One region of the Micromonospora sp. IBHARD003 genome, then DNA from elsewhere that is predicted to be linked to it. Evidence: riboswitches for the same ligand, from Rfam matches in the RefSeq annotation. Region 1 holds a riboswitch; the other holds the start of a gene.
What was found. Region 1 has a riboswitch for glycine ahead of gcvP (aminomethyl-transferring glycine dehydrogenase). Riboswitches for the same ligand answer to the same signal wherever they lie in the genome.
Positions count from the first base shown of each region.

Region 2: another riboswitch for glycine. It lies ahead of gcvT (glycine cleavage system aminomethyltransferase GcvT); the one in region 1 lies ahead of gcvP (aminomethyl-transferring glycine dehydrogenase).

Region 1 is NZ_JBWBBX010000001.1:1,269,463-1,273,871, forward strand. It holds gene gcvP (aminomethyl-transferring glycine dehydrogenase) at 1-1,765, opposite strand, end outside; glycine riboswitch at 1,945-2,041, opposite strand; partial or broken gene ACTWOL_RS05590 (PRC-barrel domain-containing protein) at 2,142-2,342, shown strand; gene ACTWOL_RS05595 (DNA polymerase IV) at 2,456-4,021, opposite strand; gene ACTWOL_RS05600 (MerR family transcriptional regulator) at 4,143-4,409, opposite strand, start outside.
Region 2 is NZ_JBWBBX010000001.1:5,861,378-5,865,786, reverse strand. It holds gene ACTWOL_RS26120 (enhanced serine sensitivity protein SseB) at 1-625, opposite strand, end outside; gene ACTWOL_RS26115 (AAA family ATPase) at 903-1,562, opposite strand; glycine riboswitch at 1,718-1,815, shown strand; gene gcvT (glycine cleavage system aminomethyltransferase GcvT) at 1,975-3,090, shown strand; gene gcvH (glycine cleavage system protein GcvH) at 3,154-3,528, shown strand; gene glyA (serine hydroxymethyltransferase) at 3,571-4,409, shown strand, end outside.

The DNA.
Region 1 (4,409 bases):
GGTGGTAGGCGCGAACGGCGAGCAGGCCCGCGAGCTCGCCCTGCGAGCCGGCGTTCGGCTGGATGGACACCTTGTCGTAGCCGGTGACCTCGGCGAGGCGCTCCTCCAGCTCGTGGATCAGCGTGACGTAGCCATCGACCTGCTCGACCGGTGCGAAGGGGTGGATCTGGCCGAACTCGGGCCAGGTGACCGGCTCCATCTCGGTGGTCGCGTTCAGCTTCATGGTGCAGGAACCGAGCGGGATCATGCCGCGGTCCAGCGCGTAGTCACGGTCGGCGAGGCGACGCAGGTAGCGCAGCATCGCGGTCTCCGAGCGGTGCTGGTGGAACACCGGGTGCGTGAGGTAGTCGTCGCTGCGCAGCAGCCCGGCCGGCAGGGCGTCGTCGACGGTCACGTCCAGTGCCTCGATGTCGCCGTCGACGCCGAAGGCGGACCAGACCGCGGCCAGCTCGGCCCGGGCGGTGGTCTCGTCGCAGGAGATCGACACGTGGTCGGCGTCGGTGAGGTGGAGGTTGACGCCGTTCACACGGGCACGGGCGACGACGTCCGCGGCCTTGCCCGGCACACGGGCGGTCAGGGTGTCGAAGTAGACGCCGTGTACGAGCTCGACCCCGCCCGCACGCAGGCCTTCGGCGAGGATCGCCGCATAGCGGTGGGTGCGGCGCGCGATCGTCCGCAGGCCGTCGGGACCGTGGTAGACGGCGTACATCCCGGCCATCACGGCGAGCAGCACCTGTGCGGTGCAGATGTTGCTGGTGGCCTTCTCACGGCGGATGTGCTGCTCGCGGGTCTGCAGGGCGAGGCGGTAGGCCTTGTTGCCGTCCGCGTCGACGGAGACTCCGACGAGACGCCCGGGCAGGCTGCGGGCGTGCTTGTCCTGGACCGCCATGTAGCCGGCGTGCGGGCCGCCGAAGCCCATCGGGACGCCGAAGCGCTGGGTGGTGCCGACGGCGATGTCCGCACCGAGCTCGCCGGGGGAGGTGAGCAGGGTGAGCGCGAGGAGGTCGGCGGCCACGGTGACGATCGCACCGAGTCCGTGCGCCTGCTCGATGACGGGCTTGATGTCCCGGACCGCGCCGGAGGCACCCGGGTACTGGAGCAGCACGCCGAAGACGCCACGCTCGGCGACCTCGGCCGGGATGCCCTCGCTCAGGTCGGCGACGACTATCTCGACACCGGTGGGCTCGGCGCGGGTCTCGATGACGGCGATCGTCTGCGGCAGGGCGTCGGCGTCGACCAGGAACACACCGCCCTTGACCTTGCCGACCCGCCGGGACAGCGCCATGGCCTCGGCGGCCGCGGTTCCCTCGTCCAGCAACGAGGCGCCGGAGGTGGGCAGACCGGTCAGCTCCGCGACCATCGTCTGGAAGTTGAGCAGGGCTTCGAGACGGCCCTGGGAGATCTCGGGCTGGTAGGGCGTGTACGCCGTGTACCAGGCGGGGTTCTCCATGACGTTCCGCAGGATGACCGGCGGTGTGAAGGTGCCGTAGTAACCCAGGCCGATCATCGGGGCGAGGACCTGGTTGCGGTCCGCGAGGGAACGCAGCTCCGCCAGGACCTCAGCCTCGGTGCGGGCGTCCGGCAGCCCGAGCGCCTCGGCGCTCTTGATGACGTCCGGCACGGCGGCGTCGGTCAGCTCGTCGAGCGAGCCGTAGCCGACCTGCGCGAGCATCTTCGCCTGGGCCTCGGCGTCGGGCCCTATGTGGCGCTGCTCGAAGGGGATGCCTCGCTCCAACTGGGTGAGCGGGGTGCGGTGGACGGTCATGTGAGGCCTCCTGGTCGATACGACCTGCGAGGGGCACCCCCGGCGCGGGTACCCGTACGGCCTCCCCCTCTGTCATCTAACCTGAGAGCTTCACCGGTCCGCCCGCTCGCTGGCATTCCGGTTTTCACCGTCGGTGAGCGCGGACGCCGTGCGGCATCCGCCCTGCTTTCCAGAGTGACCTCGTCCGTGCGGTACAGGGGCCTGAGAGATTCCGGGGAGGATTTGCTCCTTCGGCGGCTCCGGTTGGTGACCGGGGCGCTCTCCCGCGCGGGGTCGACAGCCGCCTGCCAGCGTACCAGCGCGGACTTACCCGAGAGGTCGAGTGGCCGACCCAACAAATGTGCACTTTCGTAGTACGTACGGAGCAGTGCGACCAATGCGACCAATTGGAGGGATCGTGCAGACCGATATCGATCCACGCAGCCTGATAGGCCGCAAAGCGTTCGACCGTGACGGCACCAAGATCGGGACCGTGGACGAGGTGTACCTCGACGACGCGACAGGGGTCCCGGAATGGGCGGCCGTCCGTACGGGCCTGTTCAGCAGGGACGCGTTCGTCCCTCTGGAGCCCAGCGAGCTCGCCGGGGACGGCCTGCACATCCCGTTCGAGCGGGCACTGATCAAGGACGCACCCGACTTCGGCGTCGGCCGGCATCTCTCCCCCGAGCAGGAGCTCCAGCTGTACCACCACTACGGTCTCGACCTGCCCACTCCGCCCGAGAGCCCGGCTCCCCCGCCGCCACCTGCGTCCAGCGGCGGAGCCGAGGCACCGGGGTCTTCGGGCGACCGCGACTTCGGGCGGCTGGCGGGCAACGACGACTGATCCGTGGCGGCCCGGTCCGCACCGGAGGCACCCAGGGGATCGGGCGGGTCATCGTCCACGGCCGGTGCCGACTCCTCCACTCTGACCAGCGGCAACGGCTCCGACGGCTCGAGCTCGGGGTCGTCGACCGGGAAGGTGCGGACCCTCCCGGGCGCGGCAGACCACGGCACCTCGAACCTGACCGTGACCCGCCCGAGGCCGCTGCCCTGCACCCACCCCGCTCCGTAGCGGGCGTGCCGCACGTCGTGCCCTGCCGCCCATCGCCGCTCGGCGGACGCCGTCCGCGCCGGCCCCCGGGCCTCCTCCTCGCCGTCCGCGTCGTGCACGGGGCCCTCGTCCCGCATCTCGGGTGCCTGCTCCCCCGCCGCCTGGGCGAACAGATCCTCCTGGGTGTAGTCGGCGAGGCCGGTCACGCCCACCCCGAGCAGGCGCACCCCGCCGGTCGTGTCCACCGCCTCCAGCAGCCGCGCGGCCGCCTCACGCACCACCGCCGGGTCGTCCGTGGGCCCGCGCAGCGTCTCCGACCTGGTCAGCGTCGAGAAGTCGAACCGGCGCACCTTCAGCACGATGGTCCGCCCGGAGTGTCCCGAGGCCCGCAGCCTGCGCACACACCGGTCCGCCAGCCGCTCGACCTCCATCCTGATCCGCACCCTGTCGTGCAGATCGACATCGAAGGTGTCCTCCACCGACACCGACTTCGCATCACGCTCGGCCACTACGGGACGGTCGTCGTGGCCCAGCGCCATCCTGTACAGCGACGTCCCGTGCGCCCTGCCGAGCAGCCTGACGAGCTCGTCCTCGCCGGCCTCGGCCAGCTCCGCGACGGTGGTCATCCCGGCCCGGCGCAGATGCTCGCCGGTGGCAGGTCCCACACCGGGCAGGATCCGCACCGGCATCGGCCCCAGCAGCTCCCGCTCGGTCCCCGGCCGGATCAGCACCAGCCCGTCGGGCTTGGCCTCCTCGGAGGCGATCTTGGCCAGCATCTTCGAGCCGGCGAGGCCGACCGAGCCCCTCAGTCCCGTGACCGCGAGGATGTCCCTGCGCAGCCGCTCACCGGCCGCGCGTGCCGAGCGGGAGTCATCGGCCACACCACCCGCCTCCAGGTCCACGAACGCCTCGTCCAGGCTCAGCGGCTCCACGAGCGGCGACAGACGCGCCAGCAGCTCCATCACCTGGTCGCTGACCGACCGGTAGAGCGAGAAGCGCGGGACCAGATACGCGGCGTTCGGACAGAGCCGTCTCGCCTGGGCCATCGGCATCGCCGAGTGCACACCGAACCGCCGCGCCTCGTAGGAGGCCGTGGCCACCACACCACGGGGTCCCAGCCCTCCGACAACGACCGGTTTCCCGCGCAGGCTGGGCTTCGCCGCCTGCTCGGCGGCGGCGAAGAACGCATCCATGTCCAGATGCAGAATCGTCGGCGCGGATCTCACACGTCCGATGCTGCCCTATGGCTCTGACACCGAAGGGGCCCTGGGCCCGCAGCGGTGAGTGGGGCGCGGTGGGCGGGGGCCGAATCGCCGGTCGGCCCCGTCCGTCAGACGGCTCGGTCGGTCAGACGGCCCGGTCGCGCCGGCGCCTGGCCAGCTCGTCCGAGGGGTGGTGCCCGATCAGCGTCTCTCCGGTGTCGACGCGCTCACCGTGCAGCTGGGAGAGCGCCGCTTCGACATCCCGCCACACCACACCGACGGCGATCCCGAAGACCCCCTGGCCCCCTTGCAGAAGGCCCACGACCTCGTCGGGCGACGAGCACTCGTAGACCGTGGCCCCGTCACTCATCAGCGTCATCCGGTCGAGATCGGCGAATCCGCGCGCCTGCAG
Region 2 (4,409 bases), 4.6 Mb from region 1:
CGAGTGCGCGACCGAGTGCGTCCATGGGAGCGGTGCGGTGCTGCCCCTCCCATGCGGACATCTGGACGCCGATGAACAGCGTCGGCGCGTCACCCTCGATGCTCGCCAGGACACGACGGGCGGTCTGGACGACGCCGGTCTCCTCGAACTCCCCGGCCGCGGCGGCGAGGAAGTCGATCGGCTCCTCCTGCCAGTCCGGCTCGAACAGCCGCACCCGGCCTCCGCTCGCCGGGCCGTCCAGCGGTGTGCGGCCGACCCGGCACAGCTCGGCGACGGCGAGCGGCGGCAGCGGTACGCCGACGGCGCCCCCGGGGTTCACGGCCATGCCCAGCTGGGGCGGCAGCCCGCGCGCGAACTCGACCGCCGGAGCCACGGTCCCGGACATGTGCTCGCCCACGCACTGCAGAAACTGCTGGTGGGAGCTGAAGACGGGGACGTAGGGCGCCCCGTCTATCTCCAGCGTGGGCAGATCGAGGCTCGGGCTGTCCGGTCCGCCTCCGTTGGGCAGAGGCACCCAGACGTGGCTGCGGCCGAGCACCTCGACGATCCGGGCGCCCGCACCGGGCGTCCCGACGGATGCGGCCAGCACCTGTTCCAGTTCATTGGCGGGCCATGTCGTGTCCACTGCGTTCCCTGCTTCCCCGTCCGCCCCTGCCGGGCGCCGTCTCCCTGCGTCAGCAGGGTAGCCGGAAGGGAGTACGGCAGGTCGCCCGAACAGGCACGGCAGGGGGTGTCCGCCTAGGTCCTGTCCGGGCGATCTTTGAGGACCAGCCCGCGGCGTCAGATGCGGTGCATCGCAAGGCGAAGGATCGTCCCCGTACTGGACGTACTCGGACGACTCCGACAACGCAGCGAGGCGCCGCAGCTGTCGTCCGGGCCCGAGAAGATCGCCCGGACAGGACCTAAGGCCTCGCGCCGAACCCGATCCGTCCGAGGGCGGTCGCCGCCTCCCGGTCCAGCAGGACCGCGGAGGCGCACCCCCGCGGGAGGCGGCCGCGCTCGGCGTCCCGCACCAGCCGGGTGACGGCGCGCAGGTGCCTCCGGAAGGCGTACGGGGAGACGCCGCGTCCTCGCTCGCGCTGGCCGGCGCGGGCGACGGCCGGGGTGACGTCCAGGAGGAGCAGATGGAGGGACCGGCCGCGGCGGCGGGCCTCGCGGGCCAGCCAGCGCCGGACCCAGGACTGGGTGCCGCAGTCATGGACGATCACCCCGGAACCGGAGCGCAGCGCGCGCCGCAGCCCCGCGTAGTGGGCGACACGGACCAGCGGGCGGTACACCGCGTACGGCAGCAGCCGCGGCATCCGGGCGTCCCAGCGGTCGCGGGTGTCCTGGGAGTCGATCCCACCGCCGGCGGCGGCGCGCCGGATCAGCGTGGACTTGCCGCTCCCGGGCAGGCCGGAGATCACGACCACGTCCCCCTCGGCGAACTCCAGGGCCCGCGGACCGCGCCCGGCGCGTTCCCGCAGGTCACGCACCACGGGCTGGGACACGGGCGTGTGGGCGCCCAGGAATCCGCGTACGGATGCCCGGGACCCGGCGGGCACCGCGGCTCTCGTCGTCATCGAGGCACCTGACTGCTCCAACGTCATCGCTCTCCCCCTTGTCGGGTCTGAGAGACCCTGCCCAGGAAGCCTAAAGAAAAGGTAATGGCCATCAAGTGATTTGCCGATCGTGGCACCCGTGCAATGATGAGCGCGCCAACTGCATACCGGCCGTTTGAATCCGCGCGGGAGAGTCCCGGTCACTGTGTGTTCCGGGCGCCGAAGGAGCAAGTCCCTCCCTTGAATCTCTCAGGCCCCGTACCGCGAGGATGAGGCAGATCTGAAAAGCGGGCCGCAACTCAGCGGCTCCACCCAAGGTGCAAGTCATGCCCTGTGCGTACGCCGTGTACGTCTGGCCGTGATGAACCTCTCAGGTTTCGATGACAGATGGGGAGGATCGTCCTCACCAGTCATGCCCTGGGAGTCCTATCCAATGAGCACCACCCCCCGTCTCACAGCCCTCGATGCGCTGCATCGCTCGCTCGGCGCGACCATGACCGACTTCGCCGGCTGGGACATGCCGCTGCGGTACGCGAGCGAGCGCGACGAGCACAACGCCGTACGCACCAAGGCCGGCCTCTTCGACCTCTCCCACATGGGCGAGATCACCGTGACCGGACCGCAGGCCGCCGCCCTTCTGGACTACGCGCTGGTCGGCAACATCGGCGGGGTCGGGGTCGGCCGGGCCCGCTACACGATGATCTGCCGGCAGGACGGCGGGATCCTCGACGACCTGATCGTCTACCGCCTCGGCGACCAGGAGTACATGGTCGTCGCCAACGCCTCGAACGCGCAGGTCGTGCTGGACGCCCTGACCGAGCGCGCCGGGGCCTTCGACGCCGAGGTACGCGACGACCGCGACGCCTATGCGCTCATCGCCGTCCAGGGCCCCGAGTCCCCCGGCATCCTGAAGTCGCTCACCGACGCCGATCTGGACGGGCTGAAGTACTACGCGGGCCTGCCCGGCACCGTCGCCGGTGTCCCCGCGCTGATCGCCCGCACCGGCTACACCGGTGAGGACGGCTTCGAGCTCTTCGTCGAGCCGCAGTACGCAGAGAAGCTGTGGCAGGCGCTGACCGAGGCGGGAGCACCTGCCGGCCTCGTCCCCTGTGGTCTGTCCTGCCGCGACACGCTGCGCCTGGAGGCGGGCATGCCGCTGTACGGGCACGAGCTGACCACTTCGCTCACCCCGTTCGACGCGGGCCTGGGCCGGGTCGTGAAGTTCGAGAAGGAGGGTGACTTCGTGGGCCGCGGCGCCCTCGAGGCCGCCGCCGAGCGTGCCGCGGCGAACCCGCCGCGGAAGCTGGTCGGACTGATCGCCGAGGGCCGCCGGGTGCCGCGGGCCGGGATGTCCGTGGTCGTGGGCGGCGAGGTCGTCGGCGAGGTCACCTCCGGCGCACCTTCCCCGACCCTGGGCAAGCCGATCGCCATGGCGTACGTGGACGCGACGCACGCCGCCCCCGGCAGCGCGGGTGTGGGTGTCGACATCCGCGGTACGCATGAGCCGTACGAGGTCGTCGCGCTCCCCTTCTACAAGCGCCAGAAGTAGTCCCCGCCGCCACCCGGCGACCCCCATCAGCAGCACTCCCCCGCGTACAGGAGAATTCAGGCCATGAGCAACCCCCAGCAGCTGCGCTACAGCAAGGAGCACGAGTGGCTGTCGGCCGCCGAGGACGGCGTGTCGACGGTCGGCATCACGGAGCACGCGGCGAACGCCCTCGGCGACGTCGTGTACGTGCAGCTCCCCGAGGTCGGTGACACGGTGACCGCGGGTGAGACCTGCGGTGAGCTGGAGTCGACCAAGTCGGTCAGCGATCTGTACTCCCCGGTGTCCGGCGAGGTCACCGCGGTCAACGACGACGTCGTGAACGACCCGTCGCTGGTGAACACCGCTCCGTTCGAGGGCGGCTGGCTGTTCAAGGTGCGTGTCGCGGAGGAGCCGGCCGACCTGCTCTCCGCCGACGAGTACACCGACTTCGCCGGCTGACCTCCGTCTGACCACCGACCACAGGCCACAAGGGATCGCGTGATGTCGCTTCTGAACACTCCCCTGCACGAGCTCGACCCGGACGTCGCCGCCGCCGTCGACGCCGAGCTCCACCGTCAGCAGTCCACCCTGGAAATGATCGCCTCGGAGAACTTCGCTCCGGTCGCCGTCATGGAGGCCCAGGGCTCCGTCCTGACCAACAAGTACGCCGAGGGCTACCCGGGCCGCCGCTACTACGGCGGCTGCGAGCACGTCGACGTGGTCGAGCAGATCGCCATCGACCGCATCAAGGCGCTGTTCGGCGCCGAGCACGCCAACGTGCAGCCGCACTCGGGCGCCCAGGCCAACGCGGCCGCGATGTTCGCGCTGCTGAAGCCGGGCGACACGATCATGGGTCTGAACCTCGCGCACGGCGGGCACCTGACCCACGGAATGAAGATCAACTTCTCCGGCAAGCTCTACAACGTGGTCGCGTACCACGTGGACGACGCCACCGGCCAGGTCGACATGGCCGAGGTCGAGCGACTCGCCAAGGAGACCAAGCCCAAGCTGATCGTGGCCGGCTGGTCGGCCTACCCGCGTCAGCTGGACTTCGCCGCCTTCCGCCGGATCGCGGACGAGGTCGGCGCGTACCTGATGGTCGACATGGCCCACTTCGCGGGCCTGGTGGCCGCGGGTCTGCACCCGAACCCGGTGCCGCACGCGCATGTCGTGACCACGACCACGCACAAGACGCTGGGCGGCCCGCGCGGCGGAGTGATCCTCTGCACGTCCGAGCTGGCCAAGAAGATCAACTCCGCGGTCTTCCCCGGTCAGCAGGGCGGTCCGCTGGAGCATGTGATCGCGGCCAAGGCCGTCTCCTTCAAGGTCGCGGCTTCCGA